Regions from separate parts of the Leeia aquatica genome, predicted to be linked through region 3. Evidence: predicted binding sites of a transcription regulator. Region 3 holds the regulator's gene; each other region holds the start of a gene.

Region 1 (2,202 bases), on a different contig from region 3:
ACCTATATGGTAACAATGATGGCTTTGCCGGGCTAAATGGTCTTGGAGTAGCGCTGCAGCACCTGACCCTGACCCAGATAGTGGTCAAACAGCATGGCAATATTCCGTACCAGCAGGCGGCCACGCGGCAGAATGCGCAGGCTATCCTCATCCATGTGCAGCAAGCCTTCCTGCTGGTAGTGCGCGAGCTTGGGCAGAATATCGGAAAAGTATTGCTGGAACTCGATCTGCCACTGTGCCCGGATCTGGCTAAAGTCGAGCGCAAATTCGCACATCAACTGCTGGATCAGGTCGCGGCGGATCACGTCATCCTGCTGCAGGGCAAAGCCACGAAACTGGGGCAGGCGGCCTTCATCCAGCGCGGCGTAGTATTCCTCGGTGGTGCGCACATTCTGGCTATAGCTGTGGCCGATCTTGCCGATGCCGGATACCCCCAGCGCCAACAGATCAATATCGTCATGGGTGGAGTAACCCTGGAAGTTGCGGTGCAGGGTGCCTGCGCGCTGGGCAATGGCCAGTTCATCATCCGGCAGCGCAAAGTGGTCCATGCCGATATAGCAGTAACCTGCTGCCTGCAGCTTGTCGATACACAAGCTGAGCAGGTCCAGCTTTTCACTGGCGCTGGGCAGGTCCGCCTCATTGATGCGGCGCTGCGGCTTGAACAGGTGAGGCAGGTGGGCGTAGTTATAGATGGAGAGCCGGTCGGGCCGGGCGGCGATGACTTTGTCCAGCGTGGCGGTAAAGCCGGCTACGGTTTGCTTCGGCAGCCCATAAATCAGGTCGATGGAGATGGAGTGAAAACCACACTCACGCGCCGCTTTCAGGACAGACAAAGTCTCCGCTTCACTCTGGATGCGGTTGACCGCCTGTTGTACCTCCGGGTCAAAATCCTGTACCCCAAGGCTCATCCGGTTGAAGCCCAGCTCTCGCAGCAGCTGGATGGTTTGCGGCTGCACCTTGCGCGGGTCGATCTCGATCGAAAACTCACCCTCATCATCCGGTGCGAACGGAAAGGCGGCGCGTAGGCGCTCCACCAGCCAGCGCAACTGCTCATCGCTCAGGAAGGTGGGGGTGCCGCCGCCGAAGTGCAGCTGCTCGACCCGTGCGCCGGCAAACAGGGGGCGCTGCAAGGCCAGTTCCTTCTCCAGATACTGCAGATAGACTTCGGCCTTGCCGGTATCTTTGGTAATGATCTTGTTGCAACCACAGTAGTAGCAAATGGTGTTGCAGAACGGAATATGCACGTACAGTGACAGTGGCCGATTGACGCCCGGTACAAAACAGGACGATGCCACCTGGCGGTAGTCCTGCTCGGTAAAACCGGCGTGGAAACGGTCTGCCGTCGGGTAAGAGGTATAGCGTGGACCGTTGCCGGCCAGCCGCTCAATCAGCGCGCGGTCAAACTGGAGGTTCTGTACATCAAGGTGGGCAGACATGGTCGTTAGCGTCCGGGGCAAACAGGATACCCGGAGACTAGCAGTGAACTGCAGCGTGGGCTTTGATGCCCATCAAAGGCCTATGGGGTGGCCCGGTATCAAGTGTCAGTGGTTTGACGGGGCGTCCGTCTGGCGGTCGCTATGACCCAAGGAACGCTCCGGTGCCACCCGGTCACGGATGCGCTGCTTGATCTCTTTAGCCTCGGGAAAACGGTCTTCCTGCTTGCGGTCCCAGATCACCTCGCCGTCCAGCGTTAGCCGGAAAATGCCGCCGCTGGAAGGCACCAGCGCGACTTCAGTCAGCTCGTCCGTATCAAAGGTGGTCAGGACTTCCTGCGCCAGCCAGGCGGCACGCAGCAGCCAGCGGCACAAGGTGCAATATTCAATGCGCAGGATGTGGGAATCAGTAGCCACGGAGTTTTCCGATCTGTCTGCGGTCGCGTTTGCTGGGGCGGCCGCTGTCTTCATGCTGGGCCTCATAACGCGGTGCCAGGCTTTGCTGCAACTGGACCGCTTCACGTGCCTGCACGCTCTCAGGGGTTTCCTGATAGAGCGATTGTGCCAGTGTCGCACTGCCGCGCTGTTCGGCCAGGGCCTGTACCACCACTTCAAACAGGCCATGCGCCACCTGAATATGCAGGGTGTCGCCCACTTTGACGCTACGAGCGGGTTTGCTGCGCTGGCCATTCAGGCGCACGTGTCCGGCATCAACAGCCTGGCTGGCGAGGCTACGGGTCTTGAAGAAACGGGCCGCCCACACCCATTT
Region 2 (2,202 bases), 300 kb from region 3:
AGCAGATAGCGCGAGGTATCTACGCTCTTGAAGAATTCACGCACATACTCATCCGCCGGGTTCTCGATGATGTCTTGCGGGGTGCCCACCTGTACCAGACGACCGCCCTCCATGATGGCGATGCGGGTACCGATGCGAAGCGCCTCTTCCAGATCGTGTGACACAAAGAAAATGGTGCGTTGATGCTCGCGCTGCAGGTTGAGCAGCACATCCTGCATTTCGTGCCGCTTGAGCGGGTCCAGCGCCGAGAATGCTTCGTCCATCAGCATCAGGGACGGATTGACCGTCAGCGCACGGGCGAGACCCACCCGCTGCTGCATGCCACCGGAGAGCTGATGCGGATACTTGTCCGTGACCTGCCCCAGCCCCACCTGCTGCAATACCTCAAAGGCCTTTTTCTCGCGCTCCTTGCGCCCGACCCCAGCCACTTCCAGACCAAATGCGGCATTGGCCAGTACCGTACGGTGCGGCATCAGGGCAAAGCTCTGAAACACCATGCTCATGTCGGTGCGACGCAGTTTGACCAACTGCTTTGGTGACATTTTGGCGACGTCCTGACCATCGATGATGATCTTGCCATCGGTGGGCTCGACCAGCCGGTTGATCAGACGGATCAAGGTGGATTTGCCGGAGCCGGACAGGCCCATCAGCACGAAGATTTCCCCCGGATTCACCTTGAACGAAACATTATTGACACCAATCACTTGCCCGGTCTGCGAAAGAATATCCTCTTTCTTCTTACCTTGACGGAGCAGGTCGAGTGCCACTTTGGGCTGGTCGCCAAACACCTTGACCAGATTTTCGACAACGATCTTTGCTTCTGGCATATCTCCCCCGTTGTCGATAGTGCGCGCACGGTCGCCCTATCGTTTCCTGATGTGAGGTCTCTTTTCTTGCCAGCCTTGGGACGTCGGCCTCATGCCATCGTCGGCTGTTTTTTGATCTGGATCAAGTACTACGATATAAGGCTGGGCGCTGCATGGGTAACGGGATGGCGACAGGAACATGACGCGATCCGACATGCCATCAACATGGTGAAACCGCATGAAAAAAGCGGATGTTCATCACAAACATCCGCTTCCTCTGCTGTTACCGATCCAGCACCACGTCTGACAATGGCACGCTGCAACAGGGTAAGATGAAGCCCTGATCAATTTCCCGCTGTCGAATTCCCCCTGCATGCTTCATGTCTACCTGCCCGGACAGCATTTTGGTCTTGCAGGTACCGCACAACCCTTGGGTACAGGACGAGGCCAAGCGCATGCCTGTGGCCTTGGCGGCCGCCAGAATGGTTTGCGGCGGTGCGCAGCGCACTTCATCGCCACTCTTGGCAAAACGGATGGTGTAACCCTCTCCCGCAGCCGCAGCAGGCGGCTGCGCCTCTTCCGCCCCGCCCATCAGGGTTTCAAAGGCAAAACTTTCCTCATGGTACTGCTGCATGTTGAAACCAGCCGCTTCCAGTATCTTGCGCACCGCTGCCATATAAGGCGCGGGACCACAGGTAAACACTTCCCGTTCACGGAAATCCGGTGCGATGTTGCTCAGCGTCGCCAGCGACAGGAAGCCTTGATAACCCGCATAGTCACGGTCTGCACCAGCACGCTCGCAGATGACCGCGTGACGGAAGCTCGGGTTATTGCGGGCCAGTGCCTGCTGCTCACGGGCAAAGATCACGTCAGCCGGAGAGCGGGCACTGTGGACAAACACCACGTCCCGATCCAGCACCAGATCGGTCAATGCGCGAGACATCGACATCAGCGGCGTAATCCCGCTACCGGCAGACAGAAACAGATACTTCGGCCGGTCATGCAAAAAGCAGCTGAATTCGCCAGAAGGCCCCAGCACCTTGACCGTCTGGCCGACCTGCATATGGTCATGCAGCCAGTTGGACACCGGCCCATTCGGTACCCGCTTCACCGTAATCGAGACGGTATCCGGCCGGGTGGGTGTGCTGGAGAGCGTATAGCAGCGGTTGATGGCTGCCCCGTTGATCTCCAGCTCCAGGGTAATGAATTGCCCCGGCAGATAGCGAAAGCGCCGTGGCTGCTGGCTGCGAAACACAAAGGTTTTCACATCATGGGTTTCGTCCCGCACCAGCACGCACTCCAGCGTGTCGTCCGTGCCGGGCTGCCACAGGGCAGGCTCCGCCATGTTGAAGTCGGGCAAAGGTGCAGCAGCCATGCACGGAACTCCCTTACTTGA
Region 3 (2,202 bases):
AGGTAGGCAGCCTCAGGGCTGTTCCAGCCTTGGACCGCACCCAGCAAGGTACTGGCCCCGGGTCCCAGCCCGATCCACTCGCCATCCTCCGCGATCAGATCGCCCTCCCCGGTCAACATCAAGCGCCCGAGGCGCTGCGCATGCCGCCATGGGTCATCTGCTCGGGTAAACCAGCCGCCCGCCAGATGGCCATAACCCAGCTCATCCAGCCATTGCAGCACCTGATACAGCTGTTCTTTTTGTTGCAATAGCTGGCTGGCGGATACGGCTGCCGCCACCACACCCCGCAAGCAAAGCCGGGCGGGCTGCATGAGCAACAAGGCATGCACCTGCGCCATGGCCTCCGCATCCATGAGCTGTCCCAGCCACAGTTCCACACCGACCCTGCCGCCAGCCTGTTGCAACACAGCGGGCAGTACGGTGAGGCATGAGGCATGGAAACCGGGCTCGCCCCCCGCCATGCTGCGCAGCATCACGTCTGCGCCAGGCACGCCTGAGCAATCCGGCACATCCGCCTGCCCCAGATACAGTACGATGCCACAAGGCATACTTGGAGACACGGAGTCACGCCGCTGCAGCCAGTCGGCCAGCGCCAGCGCAAAAACCTGTGGATGCGCTGACACATGCAGCTGCATCTGGGTCGGTTGACGCTTGCCCAGCAAGGCGCACCACTGCTGCCACTCCAGCGTAATGGCCTCTTGTACAGGCTGAACTGCCGCCGGCTTACGCGGCCAGCACTCCGTCATGCACAGCGCGGGCGGCAGACGGCCGATCGCCGGGCGCGACCAGGCTCGCCCGACGGCTGCGTCATTCAGCCGGGGTTGTCGAATCTGGCGAAGTGCGGGGAAGGCGGCGATGTCGTCCATGTTGAAAGACAACATTTGTCCCCAGCCACGTGGGACGGCCACTGTCGGAAAATCCGCATTCAGGCTATGATGTTGACCAAGCGAGAGGACGGGCATGGTTGGGTCGGGGTTGTGAGCAGTTTTTGCCACTATGCCCATCCACCGCCCGTTCGTGGTTGACCTGTATCAACACCTACCGATTTGGCATGAACCATACCTCCACCATCCCTATTCAGGAAGTTTCCCTCAAGCACCTCAAGGTAGCGTGCTCCAGTTGTAGCCTGCGCGAGCTGTGTTTGCCGCTGGGCCTGAACAGTGATGAAATGAACCAGCTGGAAACCGTCATCACCCAGCGCGTCAAAGTCAAAAAGGGCGAGCCGCTGTATCGGGCTGGTGATGCCATGCGCTCCCTGTTTGCGGTGCGACTGGGTTTCTTCAAGATGAGCGTGCTGTCAGAAGATGGCCGCGAGCAAGTCACCGGTTTCCAGATGGCAGGCGAATTGCTGGGGCTGGACGCCATCAGCACCGAGACACACAGCTGCGGTGCGATTGCGCTGGAAGACTCCGAGGTCTGCGAGATTCCGTTTGCCGACCTGGAGGAACTGAGCCGGCATATCCCCTCCTTGCAGAATAATTTCTACAAGGTGCTGTCCCGTGAAATCGTACGAGACCATGGCGTCATGATGTTGCTGGGTAATATGAAGGCCGAGGAACGCCTGGCTGCTTTCCTGCTGAACCTGTCACAACGCTTTGCCTTACGCGGTTACTCCTCCCGCAGCTTTGTGCTGCGCATGACGCGTGAGGAAATTGGCAGCTATCTGGGGCTCAAGCTGGAAACCATCAGTCGCGGCTTCTCGCGTTTCCAGGAACAGGGGCTGATCCGGGTCCACAACAAGGAAATCGAAATCCTGGACCTGCCCGCCCTGAAACAGGTGTTGTCGGGATGTTCAGGCAAGGCCTGACCCTGCACACTTCAGGACACAGGAAGGTCTGTAGATGCTGCGCCTGAGTCTGGATGCCCTCACCGTTCTGGATACCATCGATCGCCAGGGCAGCTTTGCTGCCGCGGCTGAAGTGCTGCACCGCGTGCCGTCTGCGATTACCTATATCGTGCAGAAGCTTGAGCAGGATATGGATGTCAAGCTGTTTGACCGCAGCGGGCATCGCGCACGGCTCACACCGGCCGGGCAGGAATTACTACGAGAAGGCCGCCACCTGCTGCGTGCGGCAGGTGAGCTGGAAAGCCGGGTCAAGCGGGTAGCCACAGGTTGGGAGACCGAGCTGTCCATTGCCATGGACACCATCTTCCCCAGTACGGCACTGCTACCCATACTGGCGGATTTCTATGCACAAGGTA
Region 4 (2,202 bases), 1.6 Mb from region 3:
TCCTTGGTATCCACCACCGCAATCTTGTTGGAAGCGTTGGCCGCCACCAGGAAGTAACGACCGGTGCTGTCAAAGCCGCCATCGTGCAGGAACTTGGCCGAGTCAATGGTGGTGGTCTTCAGGTTGGTCAGGTCGGAGTAATCCACCATCATGATCTTGCCGGTTTCCTTGGCATTGATCACAAACTCCGGTTTGAAGTGGCTGGCCACGATGGAGGCCACACGCGGCTCCGGGTGGTACTCGTTGTCCACCGTCATGCCACGGGTGGACACCACCTTGCGCGGCTTCAGGGTGTCGCCATCCATGATTACGTACTGTGGCGGCCAGTAGGTACCGGCAACCGCTACCTTGTCTTCCCAGCCCTTGAACTTGGAGGTTTCCACCGAGCGGGCTTCCAGACCAACCTTGATTTCGGCCACGGTGTCCGGTTTGTCCATCCACAGGTCGATCAGGTTGATCTTGGCGTCCCGCCCGATCACGTACAGATAACGCCCCGAACTGGACAGCCGTGAGATGTGCACGGCGTAGCCGGTCTTGACGATGTTGATGATCTGCTTGGTGTCCCCGTCGATCAGCGCCACCTCGCCCGAATCACGCAGGGTGACCGAGAACACATTGTCGAGGTTGTACTTGTTCATCTTCTGCTTCGGGCGCTGCTCCACCGGGATCAGCACCTTGCGCGACTTCTCGATGTCCGCCAGCGAGTATTCCGGCGGGGTTGGCGGCTCTTGCTGGATGTAACGGGCCATCAGGTCGACATCCTGCTCGCTCATTTCGCCGGAGGTCTGCCAGTTCGGCATGCCGCCCGGGCTGCCGTAGGCGATGAAGACCTTCAGGTAGTCGGTACCTTTGCCCAGCGTAATGTCCGGGGTCAGTGGCTTGCCGGTTGCGCCTTTGCGCAGCACGCCATGACAGCCGGCACAACGTTCAAAGTAGATCTGCTTGGCGCGATCAAACTCCGCCTTGGTCATCGGCGGTGCTTTGGGGTTGATGTTCTGGTGCATCTCCTCCTTCGCCAGCGGCGAGCCACCGGCCTGGTAGCTGACCTCAGGCTGGGTGACCTGCTTGGTCGGGCCATCGGCCAGCGCAAACGGTGCGGCCAGTGACAGCGTGGCCAGCGCCACGGCGTGGGAGAGGGTACGCATGCTCATTGTTTTCATGGTTATCACCAACTCACTATCAAGGAAATCATGCGCTCATGATCCTCCTCGGCTTGGCTTGGGCTCCTTGATGCGAATCAACCCGATCGGGGCTGCGGCCTTGCGCCCTTTGCGTTTGCGCAAAGGGTGGGTGATTCCGGGCTTAACCTGGGCGAGAGAGGGTAGCGTACAAGCGGGTCAGCACCTGCGGCAGGCGGCGGGCATCCTGCACCACCACGTAGCCGTGGCGTCCAAACAGATGGGGCAGATATTCCCCGGCTTCATGGTCGACAGTGACGCAGAAGGGAATCAGCCCGGCCCGACGTGCTTCCAGCACCGCCTGGCGGGTGTCCTCCACCCCGTAGCGACCTTCGTAGTGATCGAGGTCATTTGGTTTGCCGTCAGATAGCAGCAGCAGCAGCCGTTGTCGCACCGGTTGCTGCAGCAGGATCTGGGTGGACTGGCGCAAGGCCGCGCCAATACGGGTGTAGTAACCGGGGCGGATGGCCTGGATGCGGCCCCGAATCAGGTCACTATGTCGTTCACCAAAGTCCTTCAGCATCAGGAAGCGCACTTCCTCGCGCCGCAAGGAGGAAAAACCGTACAGCCCGAAAGGATCACCTGTCGCTGCCAGGGCTTCGGCAAACAGCAGCAGGCTGTCGCGGATCACCTGAATCACTTGCCCGGCTTCACCCAGCCAGCTCTCGGTCGAGAGGGACAGGTCGGCCAGCAGCAGGCAGGCCATGCTGCGCTCGCCCGGTGGCCAGGCTTGATAGAGCGGTGGCTCGCTGATGGCGTGGCCGCTGCGCTTCTCGGCCAGAAAGCGGATCAGGCGGTCGATGTCAATGTCCGGGCCGCTGTTTTCCCCATAGCGGCGACTGCGCTCGGGTGCCAGCGCCTGGAATTGCCGCCGCAGGCGGCGGGCCTCAGCATGCAGGCGCTCCGGCAGCGTGGCGGGTAGCGCGTCGCGCGGCAGCATCGGCTGCACCCGGCAATGCGCCGGGATCAACTGTTGGCGGCGATAGTCCCATTCTGGTTGCAGGATACCCTCGCCCAGCGGGGT

What was found. The regulator FNR, encoded in region 3, switches genes on or off when oxygen is low (the NO sensors DNR and NnrR bind a similar motif). The targets are predictions, from matches to a motif close to TTGATNNNNATCAA.
Region 1: a site for FNR is predicted at 1,499-1,512, ahead of hemN (oxygen-independent coproporphyrinogen III oxidase). Genes of this name have one in related genera too.
Region 2: a site for FNR is predicted at 939-952, ahead of HF682_RS01585 (quaternary amine ABC transporter ATP-binding protein). Genes of this name have one in related genera too.
Region 4: a site for FNR is predicted at 1,228-1,241, ahead of HF682_RS08485 (nitrite reductase). Genes of this name have one in related genera too.

The regions. Positions count from the first base shown of each region.
Region 1 covers NZ_JABAIM010000005.1:73,910-76,111, reverse strand. The annotation lists gene hemN (oxygen-independent coproporphyrinogen III oxidase) at 33-1,436, opposite strand; gene HF682_RS16810 (Rdx family protein) at 1,542-1,850, opposite strand; gene HF682_RS16805 (RNA-binding S4 domain-containing protein) at 1,840-2,202, opposite strand, start outside.
Region 2 covers NZ_JABAIM010000001.1:361,843-364,044, forward strand. The annotation lists gene HF682_RS01585 (quaternary amine ABC transporter ATP-binding protein) at 1-827, opposite strand, end outside; gene HF682_RS01590 (FAD-binding oxidoreductase) at 1,090-2,181, opposite strand; gene HF682_RS01595 (aromatic ring-hydroxylating oxygenase subunit alpha) at 2,195-2,202, opposite strand, start outside.
Region 3 covers NZ_JABAIM010000001.1:57,046-59,247, reverse strand. The annotation lists gene HF682_RS00385 (hypothetical protein) at 1-881, opposite strand, end outside; gene fnr (fumarate/nitrate reduction transcriptional regulator Fnr) at 1,052-1,807, shown strand; gene HF682_RS00375 (LysR family transcriptional regulator) at 1,842-2,202, shown strand, end outside.
Region 4 covers NZ_JABAIM010000001.1:1,643,225-1,645,426, reverse strand. The annotation lists gene HF682_RS08485 (nitrite reductase) at 1-1,160, opposite strand, end outside; gene HF682_RS08480 (nitric oxide reductase activation protein NorD) at 1,303-2,202, opposite strand, start outside.